DNA from 2 places in the Bacillus sp. S10(2024) genome. Region 2 is predicted to be linked to the other one. Evidence: riboswitches for the same ligand, from Rfam matches in the RefSeq annotation. Region 2 holds a riboswitch; the other holds the start of a gene.
The links. A riboswitch is a leader RNA that binds a small molecule or an ion and turns the genes downstream of it on or off. The one in region 2 is predicted to bind S-adenosylmethionine.

Region 1: linked by a shared signal. The riboswitch ahead of metK (methionine adenosyltransferase) and the one ahead of mtnK (S-methyl-5-thioribose kinase) in region 2 are both predicted to bind S-adenosylmethionine.

Annotation. Positions count from the first base shown of each region.
Region 1 covers NZ_JBFLUR010000002.1:4,261,870-4,270,055, forward strand. The annotation lists gene AB1280_RS21660 (hypothetical protein) at 1-934, opposite strand, end outside; gene AB1280_RS21665 (hypothetical protein) at 1,261-1,482, opposite strand; gene AB1280_RS21670 (ATP synthase subunit I) at 1,836-2,207, shown strand; gene pckA (phosphoenolpyruvate carboxykinase (ATP)) at 2,340-3,926, opposite strand; SAM riboswitch class I at 4,146-4,268, shown strand; gene metK (methionine adenosyltransferase) at 4,434-5,633, shown strand; gene AB1280_RS21685 (hypothetical protein) at 5,809-6,510, opposite strand; gene AB1280_RS21690 (ABC transporter permease) at 6,529-7,461, opposite strand; gene AB1280_RS21695 (ABC transporter ATP-binding protein) at 7,454-8,186, opposite strand, start outside.
Region 2 covers NZ_JBFLUR010000002.1:296,627-304,812, reverse strand. The annotation lists gene AB1280_RS01720 (PadR family transcriptional regulator) at 1-229, opposite strand, end outside; gene AB1280_RS01715 (3-hydroxybutyrate dehydrogenase) at 396-1,172, shown strand; gene AB1280_RS01710 (YvrJ family protein) at 1,246-1,407, opposite strand; gene mtnK (S-methyl-5-thioribose kinase) at 1,557-2,741, opposite strand; SAM riboswitch class I at 2,828-2,971, opposite strand; gene AB1280_RS01700 (carbon-nitrogen family hydrolase) at 3,035-3,826, opposite strand; gene AB1280_RS01695 (pyridoxal phosphate-dependent aminotransferase) at 3,930-5,120, shown strand; SAM riboswitch class I at 5,172-5,278, shown strand; gene mtnW (2,3-diketo-5-methylthiopentyl-1-phosphate enolase) at 5,344-6,588, shown strand; gene AB1280_RS01685 (2-hydroxy-3-keto-5-methylthiopentenyl-1-phosphate phosphatase) at 6,585-7,244, shown strand; gene AB1280_RS01680 (methylthioribulose 1-phosphate dehydratase) at 7,241-7,879, shown strand; gene AB1280_RS01675 (1,2-dihydroxy-3-keto-5-methylthiopentene dioxygenase) at 7,857-8,186, shown strand, end outside.

The DNA.
Region 1 (8,186 bases), 4.0 Mb from region 2:
CATTTTTCTTTTTAATGTTAAATCTATATATTAATGGTAAAAATAAAACGTATCCTATTCCTATAATTGCAGAACCTTTATTGTTTAATATAATGCTTTTGCATAATTTTCCTAGTGAATACATCGTATCGCCAGGTGTTGTAAAAGTATATGTATTGAGATAGAAGGTATTCGATGCCATTTGCTCTACCATTGGAAAAATAAAAAAAGCTGATAGTAAGATTGTTACTCCGCCAGCAATAACAAAATAAATTATTTTTGTTTTATCCTCCCAGAGTCTATTAATTGAAAAGAGCAGGAAGAGCAGTAACATGCAAAAAGCTAATACACTTGATAAAACATGAGTATAAATCATTCCAGTGAACCCAATCGTTAAAATGTACCACTTTCTTTTCTGTCCATATAAAATTTCATAAATTCCATACAATATAACAGGAAGAAAGATAAACGCCAATGACTCCCCAAGCGCAGCTCTTTGATAAACATCAAATGCTCTATAGAGTGAAAAGACATACAATATAGTCATAAAGCTTGATGAAGTTACTTTTTTACTCATTTTATAGACACAATAATAAGTTACGCATGCTGTTGCTATTGTATAAATTATTATATAAGTTCTATAGGAAACTACTAAACTGTATCCTAAATTCAATAAAATAGCCATTGGAAATAGAAAAAGGTTAGAATAAAACCAATTTGTTGCATAACCATATCCATTTAAAAAGGTACTATCAATGTAAAATGGGTATTGAGATGTTTTAATTGCTTCAGCTAATCCGAATATGCGATTAAAATGGAATCCTATATCATCTCCTGCCAATACTAAATCTTTGTCCCAAAATAAATTCATTTGTATAATAGTACATATGAATATAAGGGCGATGATAGCGGAGAATGCTAAAGCATCTTTTTTATTAACCTTTATTAACTTCACGATTTTTATCCTCCGTATATTTTGATTTATACATATCATGGAAATATAAGGTTATTTTACCAAATTTATATCAACAAATAAACAGCGAATATTTTGTCGAATTTATGAATGAGAAGAAAAAAAGGTATTACTTATAAAGAAGAGGAAATGTTTGAGTGCTATATTTATCCCGCATTAACGGGCAGTAAGCCCCCCACCTCAAGATTGAGAGAAGCGAAGAAGATAGGTAGGAGTAGTTCAATGGTCCTATGGTTTGTAAAGTCAGAAAAAACGTTACTTGTAAAAGAAAATATATCAAAATAAGAAAGCAGAGTAGATCTGCTTTCTTATTTTTTGATTTTCGGTAATAAAATAAGATACAAAATTGCTATAACAAATGGAATCCAGTTAAGAAAAGGGAAGCGGAAATAAGTGACGAGAATCATACCGGTGAGAAGAACGCTGAGGACGGCATAGAAAACGCTATGCTTAGGTGTATACCAATATAACGTTAAGCCGACGAGAGCCGGGATAAGGAAATGAATAAGAGCGATGAGAAAGAAGAGCAATGGAAGTCCCTCCTTTATTGTGTACTTACTATATAATATCCACATTTTGTTAGAATGATATCTTATTTTATAAAAAAATGTTTGAAAAAACGACACAATTCGACTCGTTATTTGCAAGAGATTTTTTGTATAATGTTATTTCTTAAATTCAATTTAATAATATAAACACTATCAAAATAGTTGAAAATTTGTAAATCCATTTAAACAGCTGGTATGGAGAGATGATTTGTTTTTGTATTGCACGTGGTAGGGAATCGATTACATACTTTTACCCACTTAAAAAAGTGGTTTTTACGTTGTTTTTTAATTGGACGATATTTGATATAGAGATTTTGCAGTAGAGGAGCCAGAACATGATTAGCATGTCGTTACAAACATTTAAAGTACAAACATATTATATTTTAGCACTGATGCTGTTAGGCTGGACATTTACTCCGTTTTCTCCGCACTTTTTAGGAATCGGTCTTGGTTTTCTCGTGAGCACATATTGTGTTTGGATTTTAGGGCGCCGCATTGAAAAAATCGGAGAGAGCATAGTAAAAAAAAGTAAGTCACCAACTCTTGGTATGATAAACAGATTTGCAGCAGCAATACTTGGTGCCATTATTATGTACGAGATTGAGCATCATATGGTGATGTGGGCATTTGCTGTTGGGATTATGGGCGGGTATATATTAATTGTGATTAATTTAGCATATTACAGTATGAAAGATGTGAAGAAATAGGGAAGAGGCTTGCGAGATTACTCGTAAGCCTCTTTTATATGTAAGTATGCGCAATTACAAGAAAACATGGGCTTTGTCGGTGAATACTTGTTTTCTTGCAGTCACAACATACTTATTCACATTAAAGTCAGGTTAAGCGATTGGACCGCCAAGGTTTACAACTGTTTCAGAAACAGTATCAAATTTCTTGAAGTTTTCTTTGAACTTATTTGCAAGTTCAGTTGCTTTTACTTTGTAAGCTTCTTTATCAGTCCATGTTTGTTCTGGCATTAATACTTCATCAGGTACACCGGGAACATGAAGTGGTACTTCAAGACCAAAGATATCATGTTTTGCTGTTTCAGTGTTGTCAAGCTCGCCGTTTAACGCAGCTTGCACCATTGCGCGTGTATGACCTAAGTTCATACGTTTTCCAACGCCGTATTCGCCGCCAGTCCAGCCAGTGTTCACTAAGAATACTTTTGCATCATGCTTCTCGATCTTTTCACCAAGCATTTCTGCGTAGCGAGATGCATCAAGTGGTAAGAATGGAGAACCAAAGCATGTTGAGAATGTTGCTTGCGGAGAAGTAATACCGCGCTCAGTTCCTGCTAGTTTACTAGTGTAACCGCTTAAGAAATGATACATAGCTTGCTCTTTCGTTAATTTACTGATTGGAGGCAACACGCCGAATGCATCAGCAGTTAAGAAAATAATTGTATTAGGATGACCTGCAACGCTAGGTAATACGATGTTATCAATTGCATCAATTGGATAAGCTGCACGTGTATTTTCTGTTAATGCAGTGTCATCGTAATTTGCAATGCGTGTATGTTCATCAATTACAACGTTTTCTAAAACAGAGCCGAATTTAATTGCGTCAAAGATTTGTGGCTCTTTCTCACGAGATAAGTTCACACATTTTGCATAGCAACCGCCTTCAATATTAAACACACCGTTATCAGACCAACCGTGCTCATCATCACCAATTAATTTACGGTTTGGATCAGCAGATAATGTTGTCTTACCTGTTCCAGATAAACCGAAGAATAAAGCAACATCGCCTTCTTCGCCTACGTTTGCAGAGCAGTGCATAGAGAAAATGTCTTGCTCTGGAAGTAAGTAGTTCATGATAGAGAAGATTGATTTTTTCATTTCACCAGCGTATTCTGTGCCGCCGATTAACACGATACGCTTTTCAAAAGAAACGATAATAAATGTTTCTGAATTTGTGCCGTCAACTTCTGTATCTGCTTTAAAGTTTGGTGCAGATACAATTGTGAACTGTGCATCATGATCTTGTAATTCTTCTTCAGTTGGACGAATGAATAATTGGTGCGCAAATAGGTTATGCCAAGCATATTCATTAATAACTTGAAGAGGAAGACGGTAGTTGCGGTCTGCTCCTGCAAATCCTTTGAATACGAATAGTTCTTCCTTATCTTTTAAGTATTCTAGCACTTTTGTATATAATTTATTGAAATGTTCTTCAGAAATTGGTTGGTTAACAGATCCCCAAGCAATTTTGTCCGTAACAGATGCTTCGTCTACAATAAATTTATCTTTCGGAGAACGTCCTGTATATTTTCCTGTTGAAACAGAAACTGCGCCAGTAGAAGATAATTGACCTTCTTTTCTCATTAATACCTTTTCCGTTAATTGCGGAACGCTCAATTGAACCTGTGCATTGCTTCCGTTCAATAGTTCATGTAATCCAATTTGGACATTCGCAGTACTCATATTTATATACCATCCTTTATTTGATTTATGAATATTCATCGTAATCCCCACCAAAAGTATAACACAATCATATAAATAATGTATACTATTTATTTGTTTTTGTTTGTGTTATTATATTATTTTTTTCCATAAATTTCTGGTATGAAAAACTTATAGGAATATGTGTATTTGGATTGACAAATGAAAGTCATTTCTTTAGTATAGTTGAGGACGGATACTCTCTTATCCCGAGCTGGCGGAGGGACAGGCCCGATGAAGCCCGGCAACCTCACTTGTATGGACAACAAACAAGTGAATAGGTGCTTAAACCTGTGCGAGGCGAATTGTCTCGAACGATAAGAGCGAAGGGCAAAAAGCAGTATGCAAGTAGCAAATACAACCTTTCCTCTATTAAGGAAGGGTTTTTCTTTTGCACTTGTGTGGGAAAATACATGAATGTCGCAGTTTGTGGCAAATTAAGGATGAGTTCCGTACAATATATACAATTACTGTAGGGAGGTTTACCACATGACAAAAAAACGTCATCTGTTCACATCTGAATCTGTAACTGAAGGACATCCAGATAAAATTTGTGACCAAATTTCTGATTCAATTTTAGATGCAATCTTAGCAAAAGATGCAAACGCACGTGTAGCTTGTGAAACAACAGTAACAACTGGTTTAGTATTGGTAGCGGGAGAGATTACAACTTCTACTTATGTAGATATCCCAAAAATCGTTCGTGAAACAATTCAAGGAATCGGTTATACTCGTGCAAAATACGGATTCGATGCAGAAACTTGCGCAGTTTTAACATCTATCGATGAGCAATCTGCTGACATCGCAATGGGTGTTGACCAAGCGTTAGAAGCACGCGAAGGTCAAATGACTGACGAAGAGATTGAAGCAATCGGTGCTGGCGACCAAGGTTTAATGTTTGGCTTCGCATGTAATGAAACAAAAGAATTAATGCCACTTCCAATCTCACTTGCTCACAAATTAGCTCGTCGTTTAACGGAAGTTCGTAAGGATGATACATTACCATATTTACGTCCAGACGGTAAAACACAAGTAACAGTTGAGTATGATGAAAATGGTAAACCAGTTCGCGTCGATACAATCGTAATTTCTACGCAACATCATCCAGAGATTGCTTGGGAACAAATCGATCGCAACTTAAAAGAATTTGTTATTAAACCAGTTGTACCAGCTGAATTAATCGATGAAGAAACAAAATTCTTCATTAACCCAACTGGCCGCTTCGTTATCGGTGGACCACAAGGGGATGCTGGTTTAACAGGTCGTAAAATTATCGTAGATACTTACGGCGGATATGCTCGTCACGGCGGCGGTGCATTCTCTGGTAAGGATGCGACAAAAGTTGACCGCTCTGCAGCATACGCAGCTCGTTACGTTGCGAAAAACATCGTAGCAGCAGGACTTGCTGACAAAGCAGAAGTACAACTTGCATACGCAATCGGCGTAGCACAACCAGTATCTATCTCTGTTGATACATTCGGCACTGGTAAAGTATCTGAAGAAGTACTAGTAGAACTAGTTCGAAGCAACTTCGATCTTCGCCCAGCTGGTATCATCAAAATGTTAGACTTACGTCGCCCAATTTACAAACAAACAGCAGCTTACGGCCACTTCGGACGTACTGATGTAGATCTATCATGGGAACGTACAGACAAAGCTGAAGCTTTAAAAGAGCAAGCTGGTCTATAATAATAGGAAGAAAAAAGCTTTGCGCGTGTGCGCAAAGCTTTTTTCTATTTATGGGAATACATAAAGTTTTCTCTTGCGTATTTTAAAAATAAGCAAGAATGTTTGACTATGTTATATGGTCGTTTCACAAAAAATGCGGTTGGTTTCATTCATTTTCATATCAATAAGTCAAACGTTATTTATTGAATGTTACTTTCCCTTTAACACCATCCACTTTTATCTTATCGTTTTTAGCACCTAAGATTGTTACGTTTTTTTCAATACTATTTATATCGGCTGATCCATCCCCAATCTTAGCCCGTACTGATCCATTAATATCTTTAATAACAACTGCCCCATTATTATTATCGACATTGATGTCAGATGACACATTGGAAATATTAATTTTCCCATCCCTATTTGTTACACTAACAGTCCCCTTAACATTGGAAATGTCTATATTTCCATTCACATTAAGAATGTTTATATCTGAATCCAATTTAGAAACTGTAATAGCTCCGTCTCTATGGTTTTCTTTAAATTCCACTTTTACGTTCTTAGGTACTGAGAGTTTCACATCAACCCAAGTTTCACTACTACTAAAGAATTGCCCATCAAAAGAAGTATTTAAGTTGGCGACTCCATTTTTTTCTGAAAGGTCTAGTTTTAATTTGTCTATGCTGATTCCTTTTGCTTTTGCATGAATAGAAGCTTCTATTTTATCCGATGTAGAATTTGTTGAAATATCAATATTACCATTACGATTATCTAATGTTAATTTTTTAACATTAGAGGCTGATAGTTCCAGTTTTTGTTCCTTTGTTTCACTTTCAGAACTAGAACAGCCAGTAAGGATTAAAGTGATTAACGTACAAAAAATAATTAATTTTTGCTTCATTTTGCTTTCCTCCAGTCTTTAAACAACATCTCTTTTCACAAAAATGGGATACGAAACTAAGTGCATGATGAATAGATGAATGAAGATTAATACAAGAGCAAAGCTTAAGGACATTCCTTCTACAGGTGGACTCTCGTATATAAAATTCGATAAGTCTGTATTAGAGAAGATAAAATATTGTGTCCAACTGAAACCTTTTAATGAAATGCTCATAACAAAACCTGTAATTGTTATTAAAAGAGAAAAGACGATTGAGAATGTTGAACTTTTAAATGCAGCTGAAATCATAAATGCGAAAGTCGCAACAATAAGTAAGAAAGGAATTTTAAAGAGTAAGCTACCAATTAGTGCTTGAAGGACACTTGTTTTTTGAACGACTTGATCTTTGACGAATAAGTAGTCGCTGTTTATGCCATCAAATCCTAAAAGAATACCACTAAATAGAATTGAAAAAATAAAGGTGATTCCGACTAGAAATAGTCCAAATAATAAAGTCGAAATATATTTAGAAAAATATATTTGTGTACGAGTAGCAGTTCGAGTTAATAAAAATTTAATCGTCCCGGATTGAAATTCACTTGCGACACTTTCACCAGCTATTATTAAGGTAAGAATAGAAATCGCTACTAAAAAATTTGTACTTTGTCCAATTGTAAAGAACCATGCATTGTTTTCTGGTTTTATATTGTTGTCAATGTAATACTTATTTAGTAAAAATTTTTTTTCATTTTCGAGTATTTCCAGCGGTAATGTTTTAGATTCTTTTTCAACTTTAAGTAATGCATTTTCTTCTATAAGAGAGGTTTTCCAATCATCTCCATAGTTAACTTGATGAGAAAATTTTACATTTAGAAATTGCACTAGAATAAATAGGACCATAACTCCTATCATGACCCAAGTTCTTTTACGTTTAAAAGTTTTCATGTTTTCATTCTTGATTAGATTAAGCATTACGTAGTTCATCCCCTGTCATTTCGATGAATTTGTCTTCTAAAGTGGTTTTAATCGTTTGAACACCATAAACATTTACTCCACTTCTTGCTAACGTATCACTAATTTCTGGTATACGTTCTTTACTAATTGTAATATTGATCATATTTTGGTTTGTTACAATTTCTGCTCCTACTAATAACTTTTGAAGTACTGGAATAGCTAAATCTGTTCGGTCTACTTCAAATTGAACACAACTTATCTTTTCTTTTGTAATATCTTTCATGTCATGTAAACCTACCATATAACCCTTATCAATAATGGCTATACGGTCACACATCATTTCCATTTCAGCCATTTGGTGACTTGATACAACAATTGCTACATTTTCACTTTTGGCTAGTTTCTTTAAGTGAAGTCTTAAATCACGAATACCTTTAGGGTCAAGTCCATTTGTAGGTTCATCTAATAGTAGAAGTAAGGGCTTGTGTACTAAAACAATCGCAAGAGCGAGCCGTTGTTTCATTCCTAAAGAATAAGTCGAAACTTTGTTATGAATACTTTTCTCCAACCCAACTAAAGATACCACCTCATTTAATCGTTCGTTAGGGACACTGGGTGTCATTCGAGAGAAGTGAAGAAGATTATCATAGCCAGATAAAAATTTGTACAAATCAGGATTCTCAACAATTACTCCTACATGTCTCATTGCTTCTTTAAAATTGTTATCTATGTTTTTTCCATTA
Region 2 (8,186 bases):
ATGTGTAATATTTCCGCTTTGGACCAGATGGCGACTCCTTCATCGTACTTGTAATCAATCCTTCTTTTTGCATGCGAATTAATAGCGGATAAATACTTCCTTCACTTGCCATCGTAAAATCATACTGCGCCAATTTTTCACTCATTTCATATCCATATATTTCTCCTTCAGAAATAATGGCAAGTAAGCATCCTTCCAAAATACCTTTTAACATTTGACTCGTCGACATCATTCAAATCCTCCCTCTATCCTGTTTTACAAGATAGATAAGTATAAGTATCTTACAAAGCAAGATAGCTTGCGTATTTCCCCAAAAAGATTGCAGGATTTCCCACTTCGTTTCTATAAATAGAGCATTAGAGTTAACTATATTCATAGAGGAGATGGAATAAAACATGTTTAGAAATCGCGTTGTATTTTTAACAGGTGCAGCAAGCGGAATTGGATACGAAATGGGAAAGTCCTTTGCAAAAGAGGGCGCAACTGTTATAATTACGGATCTGTTAGAGGTCCGAGTACAAGAGGCAGTGAAACAATTACAGAACGAAGGATATAAAGTATTTGGAATGCAGTGTGATGTAACAGTAGAACATGAGATTGAACAAGCTATTTCTGAAACTGTTACACAATTTGGTTCACTTGATGTATTAATTAATAATGCAGGTATGCAATACGTTTCTCCAATTGAAGATTTCCCTACTGAAAAGTTTGAAATGCTTATTAAAATTATGCAAATTGCACCGTTTGTTGCAATAAAACATGCATTTCCTATTATGAAAAAACAACGATACGGTCGCATCATTAACATTGCTTCTATTAATGGTCTCGTTGGCTTTGCAGGCAAATCTGCATATAATAGCGCCAAGCATGGAGTAATTGGCCTTACCAAAGTCGCTGCACTAGAAGGCGCTGAATATGGTATTACCGTAAATGCACTTTGTCCCGGATATGTTGATACCCCTCTTGTTCGTAATCAACTTCAAGATTTAGCCACAACAAGAAATGTCCCGCTTGAACATGTACTAGAAGATATTATTTACCCGCTTGTACCGCAACAACGATTATTACATACAGAAGAAATTTCAAACTACGCCTTATTTTTAGCAAGCGAAAAAGCAAAAGGGATTACAGGACAAGCAGTTGTCATTGACGGTGGTTATACGGCACAGTAAAATTCAACAAACTATTTTTCTTCTATATCAATATAAGAAACGGATTGTGCTTCTTCCACACAATCCGTTTCCGTTACATATTTTCTTTTGGAGATTCATATCTTTGCATTTGTTTTGGTAGCTTCTCAATCGCAACAATAACGCTATCTAACTTACTTTCAATTCTATGAAGCAAGTATAGCGTAACAACAATCGGAAAGCCAACATTGCCAATAACTGATATCCATTCCTCCATCGTTGTCTCCTCCCTTCTTATTATAAATAAGCGGAGAGACAGAAAAGTGGTAACTAAAACAAACTAAATCATTTCAACTGTTTTTCAAAATATCTGCAAATACCACTATACACATTCTTCCACATAACAGAGGGTGGGACTACTACTACTCATACCCTCACTTCCTTTTCAAAAACAATAGATTCAAATTGTATACCGAATAAACGAGCATCCGCATTTTCTGTTTCATGTAGAAGTAGCTTTCTTCCTAAACGTAATGCATGCCGTTTCGCTAGTAACCTTGCTTCACTTTGAGAAATTCCATCTAAATCAGCAACATGAGCTAACCCGATTGTCCGGCGTATCATCTCACATCCCGCAAACCCAACTGCATCAGCGAATATATTTTTCAGTACAATTGGTAACCATTGTTTTTCTCGCGTGTATGGCTCTATCCCTTCAAGCATCCATAGTTTTGTAAATGTTTCTACGAAAACGCTCCATGTTTGTTCGATGTGGTAAAATAATACACTGCGTTTATTCTCTTCACGCGACAACGCATTTACTAATAAATTTGCAATAAATTGACCTAAATCAAATCCAAGCGGACCAAATGTCGCAAATTCTGGATCAATCACTTTCGTTTCGGAAGAGGAAGAAAATATACTTCCCGTATGTAAATCACCGTGAATTAACGCTTCTTTTCTTGTTAAAAATTTATATTTATATTGTGCTACTTGTAGCTTCAAATTTTTATCACACCAAAGTTCGTCAATAATATCTTGTAATTCTTCTTCATAGTCGTTTGTTTCATAATTTGCAAATGGATCAGTAAATACAAGGTCTTCTGTAATCTTACATAAATCTGGATTTACAAATTGACTATCTAACACTCTTTTTTCTTCTGCTTGTAATCCAAAATCTGATGTATAGAAAAGAACACGGGCTAAAAAACGGCCAATATGCCGAGATAATAACGGATAATCTTCTCCGGCTATTAATCCTTTTCTTGTTATCGTTAATGCTGATAAATCTTCCATAACAATAATTGCTAACGTTTCATCGTGTCCATATACTTTCGGAACATATTCTGGAACATATTTCACAAAAATTTGCAATGCATTACTTTCAATTGTTGCACGGCGTAAAGATAGCGGCCAACTTTCTCCTACTACCTTCGCATATGGAAGAGCCTGCTTAAGAATGAGCCCCTTCTTCCCATCATGCAAACGAAACACATAATTTAAATTCCCATCACCAATTTCTTCACAAGTAACAACTGCCTCTTCTGAAAAATAACCATTCTCTTTCGCATATGTTACGGCCGTTTTTTCTGTTAACTGCTTGTATCCCACTTTGATTCCCCCTAATATATTAGGGCTTTTCATCATAAGAAAAACCCCTTTCTACACCGAAAGAGGTTTGAAGATTCACTTCTCCCCTCTTATCTACCAGAAAGTTTCTTTCTGTTGGAATTAGCACCGTGCCTTACTAGGCGCCAATCATGCGCCCCATTTCACAATGGTATTACGGTCGGTTGCTGGGTTTCATCGGGCCAAATCCCTCCACCTGCTCTTGATAAGAGTATATATAGTTATCTGAATTTTTTATTTTCGTTTCTGACTATACCAAGAATAAAATTTGTTTGTCAACATTTTTTTGTCGCGTACAATTCTGGACGACGATCAAAAAAAACAGGAATCCCTTTACGTACTTCAGAAATTTTCTTTATATCTAACGTTCCATACAAAATCGTTTCTGTTTCATCAGCCTCAGTAACAATTTCTCCCCAAGGATCAATAATAAGGGAATGTCCTGCAAAAACATTATTAGAATCACTCCCAGCACGATTGCAAGCCACAACATAACATTGATTTTCAATCGCCCTTGCTTGAAGCAATACTCGCCAATGCGCTAAACGAACAAGCGGCCACTCCGCTACAACAAATAACACGGTTGCCCCATGCGCAGTATGAACGCGCACCCACTCTGGAAAACGAATATCATAGCAAATTGTTCCTGCACATGGTATACCCTCCAATAGAAAATGCCCCGTTTCATTTCCAGCAATCAAATATTTATGCTCATCCATCAGCTGAAACAAGTGCACTTTACTATATTCAGCCACAATGTTTCCGGTTCGATCACTAATATACATCGTATTTGTAACACCATTCTCTGTCTGCTTTGCGATCGAACCCCCAACAATATTTATACCATTTTGCTTACTCCACTTCGCTAATAACCATTTCGTATAATTGCCATCTTGATCAGCAATATCAGGAAGACGCTCTAAATCATAACCTGTTGCCCATAACTCTGGTAATACAATAACATCTGGATTTTCCTTCATCGCTTCGTTTATTTTTGTTTCAGCATGTTCTATATTTTTTGCAACATCACCAAAACTGATATTCATTTGTACACAAGCAATTTTCATTACGCTCTTCCTTCTTCCTTTTTATTTTTTTCTTTACAAAAAGTTGGAAAGATTATATCATTTGTCACTATAATTGCAACAACTTTCAAAAGAGGTGGAAAGTATGAAACATTTTCAATCTTCTGAGATATTAACATCATTACCAACACAATTTTTTGCTTCTCTTGTCGCCAAAGTAAATAGAGTAATGCAGGCTGGTCATGATGTTATTAACTTAGGGCAAGGAAATCCAGATCAACCAACACCAGCACACATCGTATCAGCATTACAACGTGCAGCAGAACACCCGATTCATCATAAATATCCTCCATTTCGAGGACATGAAAGTTTAAAAGAGGCTGTCGCTACATTTTATGAGCGTGAATACGGTGTACAATTAAACCCGAAAACAGAAATAGCTATTCTATTTGGCGGGAAAGCTGGCTTAGTTGAATTACCACTTTGTTTTACGAATCCAAATGATACAATCCTTGTTCCTGATCCAGGTTATCCAGACTATTTATCAGGGATATCCTTAGCAAAGGCAAAGATTGCTACAATGCCACTACTAGCAGAAAATAAATTTTTACCTGATTATACAAAGATTAATATACAAACTGCCGATGCAGCAAAATTAATGTTTTTAAACTATCCAAACAATCCAACCGGAGCCGTTGCAACAACAAAATTCTTTGAGGAAACTGTATCGTTTGCAAACAAACATGACATTTTAGTCTGCCATGATTTCGCGTATGGCGCCATCGGTTTTGATACTAAAAAGCCGATGAGTTTCTTACAAATCGATGGGGCAAAAAATATTGGTATTGAAATTTATACGTTATCAAAAACATATAATATGGCAGGATGGCGCATCGCGTTTGCCGTTGGGAATGAAAGTGTTATTGAAACGATTAACTTATTACAAGATCATATGTATGTTAGTATTTTTGGTGCTGTACAAGAAGCTGCTCGCGAAGCATTATTAAGCCCGCAAACTTGTGTCGATGAACTCGTAGAGCGCTATGAATCTCGAAAAAATGCTTTTATTACTGCTTGTCGTTCTATCGGCTGGAATGTCACTTCACCGAAAGGTTCTTTCTTTGCCTGGCTCCCCATTCCAGATGGGTATACGTCAGAGGAATTTGCTGATGTACTATTAAAACAAGCGCACGTTGCTGTCGCCCCAGGCATCGGCTTCGGAAAACACGGGGAAGGTTATATTCGCGTCGGTTTATTACATTCAGAGGAACGCCTTCAAGAAGCAGTTCATAGAATTGCTAAATTAAAAATTTTCAAAAAATCATTGACAACGTAAAAATTCTCTGTCAAAATTCAGTTATTAAAATTTTTAAACATTTCCAAATACTTCTTATCAAGAGCTGGTGGAGGGACGAGCCCGATGAAACCCGGCAACCGATCTACTTTATGTAGGCACGGTGCTAATTCTCGCAGCGTTACGCTGACAGATAAGGAGCTGGTTGTAAAAAAACCTCTCCTTAGCTGAGAGGTTTTTTTTATTCAACTAGGAGGTTATGAAAATGAGCGGAATAACAGCAACTTACTTCATTCACGATGATTCTCATAATTTAATCAAAAAAGCAGAGCAAATTGCTCTCGGTTTAACAGTTGGTTCGTGGACACACTTACCCCATTTGCTACAAGAACAATTAAAACAATATAAAGGTTCAGTCGTTAGCGTAGAAAAATTAGAAGATGATGAAAAAACAAACATATATCTTGATAAAAAAGTAACACGTGGACTGATTAAAATTCACTATCCAGCTGCTAACTTCACAACCGACTTACCAGCCATTTTTACAACTGTTTTCGGGAAATTATCCTTGGACGGAGAAATTAAATTAATTGATTTAACATTTTCTGATGAAATCAAAAGGAGCTTCCCTGGTCCTAAATTTGGCATCGATGAAATACGAAACAATTTAAATGTTCACAATCGACCTCTTCTCATGAGTATTTTCAAAGGAATGATCGGCCGGAATATCGGTTATTTAAAAACACAGCTTCGCGATCAAGCAAGCGGCGGTGTTGACATTGTAAAAGATGATGAAATTTTATTTGATAATCCGTTAACACCACTGTCAGAACGGATTCACGCCGGAAAAGAAGTATTACAATCTGTTTATGAAACATATGGTCATAAAACGTTATATGCTGTTAATCTTTCAGGACGGACTTATGATTTAAAAGAAAAGGCAAAACAAGCCGTTGCTGCTGGAGCTGATCTATTACTTTTCAACGTATTTGCATATGGACTTGATGTGTTGCAAGCTTTAGCGGAAGACAATGATATTTCTATCCCAATTATGGCACATCCAGCAGTAAGCGGAACTTACATAGCATCTAGATTATACGGATTTTCTCCATCTTTATTACTTGGCAAGCTTCTTCGCTATGCTGGTGCAGATCTCTCATTGTTTCCATCACCATATGGAAATGTCGCTTTACAACAAGAAGAAGCACTTTATTTAGCTAAAGCACTTACAGATGAAAACGAACCCTTTAAGCGTAGCTTTCCTGTTCCATCTGCTGGCATTCATCCAGGACTTGTTCCACTTCTCATTCGTGACTTCGGTGAGCAATGTGTCATTAATGCTGGCGGCGGTATTCACGGCCACCCATCCGGCGCACAGGGGGGCGGAAAAGCATTTCGAGCTGCTATCGATGCAGCATTAACAAACACGCCGCTTCATAAGAGTGATGACTCTTATTTACAAGCTGCCTTGCGCCTATGGGGCAATCCAGCTAAAGAGGTAAAAGCATGAGCATTCAAATTTTTTGTGATTTCGATGGCACAGTTACAAATAACGATAATATTGTTTCCATTATGCAACAATTTGCTCCACCAGAGGCCGAAACTATTAAACAACAAATTTTATCGCAAGAACTTTCTATTCAAGAAGGTGTAGGAAAACTTTTTTCTCTATTACCTTCAAGTTTACAGGCTAAAATTACAACTTTTATAAAAGAAACCGCATGCATTCGTACTGGCTTTACAGAATTTGTACATTATTTACAAAAAAATAATATCTCACTTTATATCATATCAGGGGGAATGGACTTTTTTGTTTATCCTCTTCTCGAAGGACTTGTTGATTTTGACAACATTTACTGTAATACAACTGATTTTTCCAATGACACAATTCAAGTAAATTGGCCGCATTCGTGCGATGAACATTGTGAAAATAAATGTGGTCTCTGTAAATCAACGCTTATTCGTAATTTAAGCTCACAAGGCGATTTTAAAATTGTAATTGGTGATTCTATTACAGATTTTCAAGCAGCAAAACTTGCTGACAAAGTATTTGCTCGTGACTTTTTGATTACTAAATGTATAGAACACCATATTCCTTATATACCATTTGAAACATTTCATAATATACAAAACGAAGTAGAAAAATTGTTAGGGGTGATAAAGTGAGACAGCTCTTTCGTCAGTGGCAAGAACTGAGTGAACTGAAAAAAGAATTAACTGACCGAAATTGGTTTCCAGCAACAAGCGGTAACATTTCAATAAAAGTGAGTGATAATCCTCTTACCTTTCTCGTTACAGCAAGTGGAAGAGATAAAACAAAAACAACACCGGATGACTTTTTGTTAGTTGATCAACACGGCAATCCTGTTTTAGAAACTAATTTACGCCCTTCTGCCGAAACACTGCTGCACACTCACATTTATAACCTGACAAATGCTGCATGTGTCTTACACATTCATACGACTGATAATAATGTCATTACGAACGTATACGATCAAGAAGTTGTACTCTGCAATCAAGAAATTATTAAAGCGCTCAACCTTTGGGAAGAAGGAGCTTCTATTCGAATTCCAATTATCGAAAATTATGCACATATTCCAACTTTGGGTGAGCAATTCCGTAAGCATATTCATGAAGATGCAGGTGCTGTTTTAATTCGTAATCACGGTATTACCGTGTGGGGAAAAGATGGGTTTGATACAAAAAAAAGATTAGAAGCATACGAGTTTCTATTCCAGTTCCACATTAAACTTTTATCAATTAAAGGAGGTGTTCAACATGGTGCAAATACGTATTCATGAAATGAATACACGTATTGAAAATACAATAGAAGTGCAGCAGTTCTTACAAAATGAAGGTGTTCTATATGAAAAATGGGATATTACAAAACTTCCTGGTCATTTACTAGAAAACTACGCATTAACTGATGAAAATAAAAATGAAATTTTAGAAGTGTTTGCGCCAGAAGTTACTGAGATTTCTAAGCGCCGCGGCTATCAAGCGAGCGATGTTATTTCACTTTCTAGTGCAACACCTAATCTAGATGAATTGTTAGTAAACTTTAAACAAGAACACCACCATACTGATGATGAAGTCCGATTTATCGTT